2 regions of the Zhenhengia sp. genome follow, and region 1 is predicted to be linked to the other one. Evidence: a T-box and tRNA genes for the amino acid it is inferred to sense, from the RefSeq annotation. Region 1 holds a T-box; the other holds one or more tRNA genes.
The links. A T-box is a leader RNA that pairs with one kind of tRNA and senses whether it is charged. The one in region 1 lies ahead of metG (methionine--tRNA ligase), so its partner is inferred to be a tRNA-Met.

Region 1 (4,403 bases):
TTTCGAAAAGTCAAAAAAGCCTGGTCTAATCCCGCATTTTGTTTGCAGAATAAGCTTCTCTCTTTCAATCGGTAAAGTCTTTAAAGCTTTAGCAAAAACGCTTTCAGATTCTCCTTGTCCATAAATATCTGCATGATCATAAAAATCTATACCTAACTCATAAGCTCCCTCAATAAGCTGCGCCACTTCTTCTACTGTATGCCCTGCAAGACGCATACAACCTAATGAAATTTCTGAGCCTGTCAGTGCTCCCGTTCCTATTTTAAGTGTTTTCATTTCTTTCACTCCTTATATGTAAGATACTTTCATTATATAAAAGGTAAATTTAGGTAGCAAGTATGATTTTGTCCATTGATTATCCGTTTTATCCAATTTAACCTCTATAAGTTACTTAAAATAATGTTTTGAACTCGTATGAAACTACAAGAAAATAGTCTTGCAGTTTAAAATAAAAATGCCATTAGTCTCTTTTAATGGCATTTTTATTTTTATGACTCGCTCTTATCTAACCTTTTAAATAATAAGTCTACAGCACCTATTTTCCCTACAGGTACACTTAAAGGTTTCCAGCTTATTTCCTTTACGCCTACTATCTTCCTTAAACGTTCAGACGAAAATGGTAAAAATGGTTCTAATAAATTGCCTATATTAATGATGCTATATATACAATGATAAAGGGTTTCATAGCACTTATTCGAATCCTCTTTAATCATTACCCATGGTCTATTTTCATCAAAATATTTATTTGTCCACCTAATTAATTCAAAAATCTCTTTAAGTGCCTTTTTAAATTCTCCGTTTTCTATATATCCTCCTGTTTTCTCATATACACCTTGTATCTTCCTTTCTAGTGCTTCCTCTACTACACAAGATTGTAATTCCCCTTTATAACTCTTTACTAAAAAAGCTAATGTTCGATTTACAAGATTCCCATAAGCACCTACTAAATCTGCATTATTAAGTGTAATCAATTCCCTATAGGAAAAATCAGCATCTCGTTTTTCTGGTCCATTCGCAAGTAAACTATAACGAATAACATCTGGTTCATATTGCCCTATTAAATCCTTTGCCCATATTGCCCAATTATTACTTGTCGAAAGCTTCTTCCCTTCAATAGTCATATATTCACTTGAAATTATTCTTTTTGGCAATGCTTTAAAGCCTATTCCACTCAGCAATGCCGGCAAAATAATATTATGAAATGGAATATTATCTTTGCCATGTATATAGTAAGAAAGTGTACTTGCATTCCAAAAATCTCTGTAATCTTGTTCTTTCTCTTGTGCCCACTTTTTACTTGCTGTTAAATAACCTAATACAGCATCTACCCAAACGTAAATTTTTTTATCTTCATAGCCTGGAATAGGCACCTCTATCCCCCAAGGTAAATCTCTTGTAATGGCTCTATCTTGTAAGCCCTCATTAATATAACGATCGGCTACATGAACTGCATTCGTACGCCAGTTTTCCTTATGATGCTCTACATAAGTTCTTAGCTTCTCTTCAAATGTTGATAAGGCAAAGTACAGCTGCTTTGTCTCTCTAACTGTTGGTATGTGACCACATGTTTTACACCTTTTCTCCTGTAACTCTAAAGGATCTAATAAGCTTTGGCAATGATCACATTGGTCTCCTCTTGCCACTTTCCCGCATATTGGACAAATACCTTCTACAAATCGGTCTGGTAAAAATTGCTCACATCTTTCACAATAGACTTGTTCTATCTGTTTTTCATAAATATACCCTGCTTCATAAAGTTTTTTGATTATACCTTGAACCTCTTCTTTATGAAATTCCTCATCTGTTCTTGTATAAATATCATAAGAAAAACCTAACTTGTTAAAACATGTTTGAAATTCCTCATGATACTGATTTGTAATGACTGTAGGTTCTACTCCCTCTAGTCTTGCTCTTACTGAAATAGGTGTGCCATGACAATCACTCCCTGATACATACAGCACTTGTTCCCCTTTCTTACGGTAATATCTCGCAAGTACATCTCCTGGTAATAATGCAGCTAAATGTCCTATATGCAATGACCCATTTGCATATGGCCATGCGCCTCCAATTAAAATATTCATTTTTATTGCCTCCTTTAAATACGTAAACTAAAAAGACCTCGCTCTATAGCTTTTGCTATAGAGACGAGGCCTTAATTCCCGTGGTACCACTCTATTTCATCTATACTTCACAGTATAGAACTCTTCAAGTACGCCATTTATCTATGGTTATACTCTATCGCTATAACAGGCGAACCTGTTGCAATCTAAATTCAAGAAATGACTTCAATACTCGATTGCACTACTCCAAGGCCATTTTCTATTTAGTATTCTTTGCTTCTTTTCAGCTACTGAAGCTCTCTGTAAAAGACATTCTAAATATACTTTCCTTTTCAATGTATTTAGAGTTGATTTAATTAAATGAATCCTATCACATATCCTATTTCGAGTCAAGAGGTCATTTTATTTATCGTAATCATCTAAGAAGCTATATACCTTCTCTCCATCACGATAACCAATAATAGTCTGTAAGTTTACGTTATGAACGCTCTTGAAGATATTCATTTCAATATGTGGATTTGTTTGTCTAAACTTCTTAACAAGAACTTTCATTTCCTGACGTTTAGAACCCCCACCTGCATCACCTAATGAACAGTTTTCTGTTAAACGGCATGCACACTGGATGAATTGAAGATCATGGTAGTTTTTCCATGCAATAATATCCGCTTCTTTTACAAGGTAAAGTGGTCTAATAAGTTCCATACCTTCATGATTTGTACTATGAAGTTTTGGCATCATGGTTTTAATCTCTCCACCATAAAGCATGCTCATAAGAATGGTTTCAATCGCATCGTCAAAATGATGCCCAAGTGCAATCTTGTTGCAACCAATAGATTGAGCATATTTATAAAGGTAACCTCTTCTCATTCTTGCACAAAGATAGCATGGTGAGTCTGCTACACCTGCTACAGCATCAAAAATTTCTGTATCAAAAATTTCAATAGGAATATTTAAAAGCTCTGCATTATCAATAATAACTTGTCTGTTATAAGGATTATAACCTGGGTCCATTACAACAAACTTCAGTTCAAAGTTGCGCTTACCATGCTTATAAAGTTCTTGCATACATTTGGCAAGAAGCATAGAGTCTTTCCCACCTGATATACATACGGCAATACGATCGCCTTCTTTAATCAGTTCATATTCATTAATAGCCTTAACGAATTTAGTCCATATGGTTTTACGGTATTTTTTAATAATACTACGTTCTATTTCTTGATATTTTTCCATAAGTTCATCCTTATTTTACTAAATTTTTATAACTACGTTCAAAAACTTCTAAGAAGCTCTCAATTTCTTCTTCTGTTGTTAAATGACTTAAACTTATTCTAAGCGTAGAAAGTGCGAGTTTACGATCCTTAGTTAACGCATAGACTGGTCTCGAAGGTGTATTGACCACGCAACAAGCTGATTTAGTTGCTACATAAATTTCACATTCTTCTAAAGCCTGTTGGAAGGCAGCTGCATTAACGCCTTTTACACTAAAGTTTACGATAAATGGACTTGCATCTTTTGGACTGTTAATATGCACATTGGCATATTTCTCTAATCCTTTACGTAATTTTATATTAAGTCCTTCTACATAAGTATAACGCTCATCTATATGAGGAATTGCCAATTCCAGTGCTTTTGCTGCACTTTCAATCAGTGCAAGTGTTGGTGTACCACTTCTAAAAGCTGTTGTGCTAATACCTCCGTGAATAACTGGCTCAAGCATAATCCCTTCCTTTTTAATGAGAATACCTATACCATTTAAGCCATAAAACTTATGTGGTGCAAACGTTAATAAGTCAACATCTTTTAAATCTACCACTATTTTACCTATAGCTTGAGTAGCATCTACATGAAAAAAGCAATTTGGGTATCCTTCTAATAAATCATGAATGGCTTTAAGTGGCTGTTTAATGCCTACTTCACTATCCACATGACTAAGAGATACTAAAATCGTATCTGGCCTTAAAAGTTCCTTAAGATGTTCTAAATCAACTTGTCCATCCTTTAAAACATCTACAAAGTCTACTTCGTATCCTGCATTCTGAAGTGCTGTTACTGTACTGGTTACAGAAGAATGCTCAAGGTAAGTCGTAATAATATGTTTGCCTTTACGTCTGTACTGATGGGCAATACCTTTAAGCGCAAGGTTGTTGGATTCTGTTGCGCCCGATGTATAAATAATTTCACTTTTTTGAACGCCTAAAAGCTTTGCAATACGCTCAGTTGCTTCATCTAAAACAATTTTTGTTTCTTTACCTAATGCATGAGAGGCATTAGGATTAGCTATATATTGTGTAGAAAAGTCTACAAAAGACTTTAAAACTTCTTCATGAGCAGGTGTATTTGCAG
Region 2 (4,403 bases), on a different contig from region 1:
GCTGCCCATCTAGAGAACGTGGTGGAGATTTAGGTGAATTTGGCAAAGGTCAAATGGTTCCTGAATTTGAAAATGCAGTATTTAACATGAAAGCTGGTGAAGTAAGCGCACCTATTCAAACACAATTTGGTTACCACATTATTAAAGTTGCATCTGTAAACGAAGGTGAAGATGCTAAATTTGAAGATGTAAAAGATAGAGTTAAACAACTTGTTATGTCTATGAAACACAACGCAGTTTACACAGCAAAACAAGCTGAACTTAAAGCAAAATACACTGTAGAAGTAAAATAACTTTTCCTATTTAAAAGAGCGCAAGAAATCCATATGGACTTCTTGCGCTCTTTTTATTTTTAAGTATACCTTTATTTAGATGTGGAAAACTAAGAAAAACTTTAACCATTACAGGTGATATTATGAATAAACTTAACGAAATCCTACTTGAAGAACTCCCTGACCTAAAAAAACACAGCGAAGCTTTTCTTAATAAAGAACTTTCAAAACTAAACTTTAAACGTTACTCTGGAGCTTTTGGTGTATACGCTACGCGTAGTCAGAAAAGTTTTATTCTCCGTTTTCGACTCCCCGGAGGTGTTATCTCTAAAGAAGAACTTCAGTTCATCTATGATATGGCTCTTAAATATAATTTAGGCGGTATCCATCTTACAACAAGGCAATGTATTCAATTACACAATCTTTCCTTAGATGCTATCCTAGACATTATAGAACAAGGCATTTTAAAAGGTCTCTACACTCGAGGAAGTGGTGGAAATTATCCTAGAAATGTATCTATGTCTCCACTCACCGGTGTAACCCCTGGAGAAGCTTTTGATGTTCTTCCTTTTGCTATAGCAGCTAATGTTTATCTTCTAAAATCTATTTATGCTTATCATTTACCTAGAAAATTCAAAGTAGCTTTTTCTAATACCCCAACTGCAGATGCTCATTCTACAATACAGGATTTAGGCTTTATTGCTATGTCCTATGATCATAACCCCTTCTTTAAGGTCTATGCAGGCGGTGGCTTAGGCAAGGATCCTGAACCCTCTCTTGTTATCCCTATTTCACTTCCTCCCTCAGATGTACTCTATGCTATAGAAGCTATGCTAAATTTATTTATAAAGGAAGGAAATTACGAGGATCACAATAAAGCGCGTGTCAGATACATCGTCAACAAACTAGGCAAAGCTCAATTTATTGCTAGTTTTTTAGATGAGCTTGAAATAGCTAAACAAAGCAAAGAGCTTTCCCTCCCTTTTACACCTAGCTTCGAAGTCTATGAAGATTGGTCTACTACCCTCATACATCCTCGTATTTTTAAGCAAAAGCAGATAAATCTATATAGCATGTATTTTCAACCTCTAGGTGGCCAGCTTACATTGAAGCTCCTCAAGCAACTCCTTCAATACTTAGACTATCTGCCTAAAGTACGCTTAAGGCTTACTATGACCGAAGGTTTTTATATGATTAATTTAGATGAGGCAACAGCCCTTAAACTACTTGAGCTTACAGACGGCCTAGGTGGTGAAACTAAACTTACTCAAAGTGTAAGTTGTATTGGTGTTCCCACTTGCCAAATGGGTATACTAAATAGCCAAGAACTTCTAGATAACATTATCTCCTACTTCAATCATAAAAAGTATAAAAAAGATATATTACCCCGTGTATATATTTCTGGGTGCCCTAACTCCTGTGGGGTACACCAAATAGGTAGCATCGGCTTTGCGGGCAAGAAAAAACGTATCGAGAATGTTATCACCGACTGTTATACGCTGTATATAGGCGGTTCTTTCCATGCCGATCATGTAAGACTTGGTATACCTTTAGGAGATATACCTTCACCACTTATTCCAGAATTTCTTTATAAGCTAGCTCTGCAACTAGAATCACTTAATATAAATTTTGATACTTGGTTCGAGACCGATCAAGATTCTCTTACAGCTTTTATACAGCCTTATCTGGTATAAAGTTTAAAATAGGCTAGAACACACCCAATAAAGTTGCCATCATAGGAATATCTACCCATGGTATCAAAATACCCAAGGCTATCGTATAGCTGTATTTTCTCAAAAATCTATGCCTTCTACACCCCTTAACAAAATAAAAAAGCACCGCAAAATGCGGTGCTTTTTTAAATTAAAAATGGTCGCTATAGGGCTCGAACCTATGACCCCCTGCTTGTAAGGCAGGTGCTCTCCCAGCTGAGCTAAGCGACCAAAGTAGCGGAAGACGGATTCGAACCGCCGACACCATGGGTATGAACCATGTGCTCTAGCCAACTGAGCTATTCCGCCATATTCATTTCTTTAAGGCCCGTGCCTCAAGTACTTCTGTAGTATATACTATTACTTGTCATAATGCAAGTACTTTTTTTATTTTTTTTGTTATAACTAGAAGTTTTTTATCACTTCTAGTTATAACATGAGAAAATTAGATTAATCCATAACCTTTTTATCATTAAAAGTCTTTTTATAGAAGATGCCAAAACAAATAAATGTTGTAATAGATGCTAAAATATCTGCTACTGGCTCAGCAGTAAATACACCCGCTAATTTATTTTCCATTAGTAATGGTAAGATAAAGATAAGCGGAATTAATAGAATAACCTTTCTTAATAAAGCTAAGAATAAAGAAATTTTTGCCTGACCTAACGCTAAAAACGTCTGTTGACATGAATTTTGTATACCCATCATAAACATCCCAGCAAAGAAGATCCTAATCCCCCAACTTGTCATACTCATAACTTCTGGATTTTTATTAAAAATGCTTACAAATACTCCTGGTACCGTCATAAGCAAAATCCACATTATACCTGTATAAGCAAAGCTACTCATCAAGAAGAGTTTGAAAGCTTTCTTAACTCTATCCATTTGTTTAGCACCATAGTTATAACTAATAATAGGTTGCGCTCCTTGTGCAAGTCCCATAAGTGGTAACACAATGATTTGCATGATACTACTCATAATGGTCATAGAACCAATGGCTAAATCACCAATTCCTACCCCTATTGCATCCCCATATATAAGTAATTGTTTATTAAGACTGATTAAAACAAGACTTTCTGTCGCCTGCATAATAAATGGTGATACACCTAAAGTCGTAATTTTAAAGGCTATAGAAGCACTTGGCTTTAAGTATTCTTTCTTTATTTTAATTGTTGTCTTACTACCTAGAATCTCATTTATTACTTTGTTGTTAAATTTCTTCTCTTTACCAAAGAAGAAGTAAATAACCCATATTGCAGAAACAGCTTGTGCCATAATTGTTGCAAGAGCTGCCCCACGCACACCCATATCAAATCCAAAAATAAAGATAGGGTCCAATACGATATTAATAAATGCCCCCACCATGACTGTACACATACCTACTTTTGCAAAACCTTGTGTATTGATAAATGGATTCATACCAAGTGCAATTTGTACAGCAAGTGTTCCTAATAAGTAAATACCTAAATATTGAGTTGCATAAGTAATCGTGTCATTACTTGCTCCAAATGCCCATAAAATAGGCTCTTTGAAGATAAATAGAGCACACATAAGTACTGTTCCAAGGATAAGAAGCAATGAAAAACTATTACTTAATATCTTTTGTGCGCCCTCTTTATCCTTCTCTCCCATCTTAATAGCTGCAAGAGGTGCTCCACCCATACCTATAAGTGCACTAAACGCTGAAATAATCATAATAATTGGGAAAGCTACTCCAATACCCGCCATAGCTGCCTTTGCATCTGGAAGTCTACCAATATATATTCTATCTACAATATTGTAAAGAACATTCACAAGTTGAGCAATAATGGCCGGAAGTGCTAACTTAACAAGTAACTTACCTACACTATCTTTTCCTAAATCTGTAGTTTGTTGACTCACTTTATCATCTCCTTTTACATTACTAAATCATACCATACTACAATATTGTGATGAAGATATAAATACACTATTTGCTAACTACTACATTATCGCAATCACTACAGAAACTTTTTATCTGTCCATAGAGCCTTGCTGCATCTTCATATCCATTATTATAAAGTTCTCTAAGTTTTTCTACATCCTTTTCAAATCTTCCTATTGTAATAGGCTTAGAGGGACGAATAACCAAAGCTTCTCCAGAAGCTTCCCACTCACTTAATGTCTTTAACGTATTGTTATACATATGATGCCTATTTTGGATCGTCTCAATAAGCTTTGGATAACCCTTGTATTGTCTACTGTATAACCATTTAAAAGGTTCTGGCTTTTTCACATATCCTTCATTGCGTGTTACCACAACGATTTGTTTCGTATTTCCTCTCTCTTTCGAAAATTGAATAGGTATAGAATCAGCAGTTCCCCCATCTAGATACTTCTTTCCTTCAATCTCCACAATAGGTGCAAACATAGGAATAGAACTTGATGCCCTCAAATAACG

Region 2: it encodes a tRNA-Met, which carries the amino acid that the T-box ahead of metG (methionine--tRNA ligase) is inferred to sense. The anticodon was not compared.

Annotation. Positions count from the first base shown of each region.
Region 1 covers NZ_JBKVCH010000005.1:134,704-139,106, forward strand. Annotated here, with positions in the region: gene ACLTBU_RS07775 (aldo/keto reductase) at 1-276, opposite strand, end outside; gene metG (methionine--tRNA ligase) at 489-2,081, opposite strand; T-box leader at 2,138-2,405, opposite strand; gene ACLTBU_RS07785 (tRNA 2-thiocytidine biosynthesis TtcA family protein) at 2,463-3,290, opposite strand; gene ACLTBU_RS07790 (cysteine desulfurase family protein) at 3,301-4,403, opposite strand, start outside.
Region 2 covers NZ_JBKVCH010000009.1:41,671-46,073, reverse strand. Annotated here, with positions in the region: gene ACLTBU_RS10945 (peptidylprolyl isomerase) at 1-293, shown strand, start outside; gene ACLTBU_RS10940 (nitrite/sulfite reductase) at 416-1,966, shown strand; tRNA gene ACLTBU_RS10935 (tRNA-Val) at 2,143-2,215, opposite strand; tRNA gene ACLTBU_RS10930 (tRNA-Met) at 2,220-2,293, opposite strand; gene ACLTBU_RS10925 (MATE family efflux transporter) at 2,435-3,865, opposite strand; gene ACLTBU_RS10920 (patatin family protein) at 3,933-4,403, opposite strand, start outside.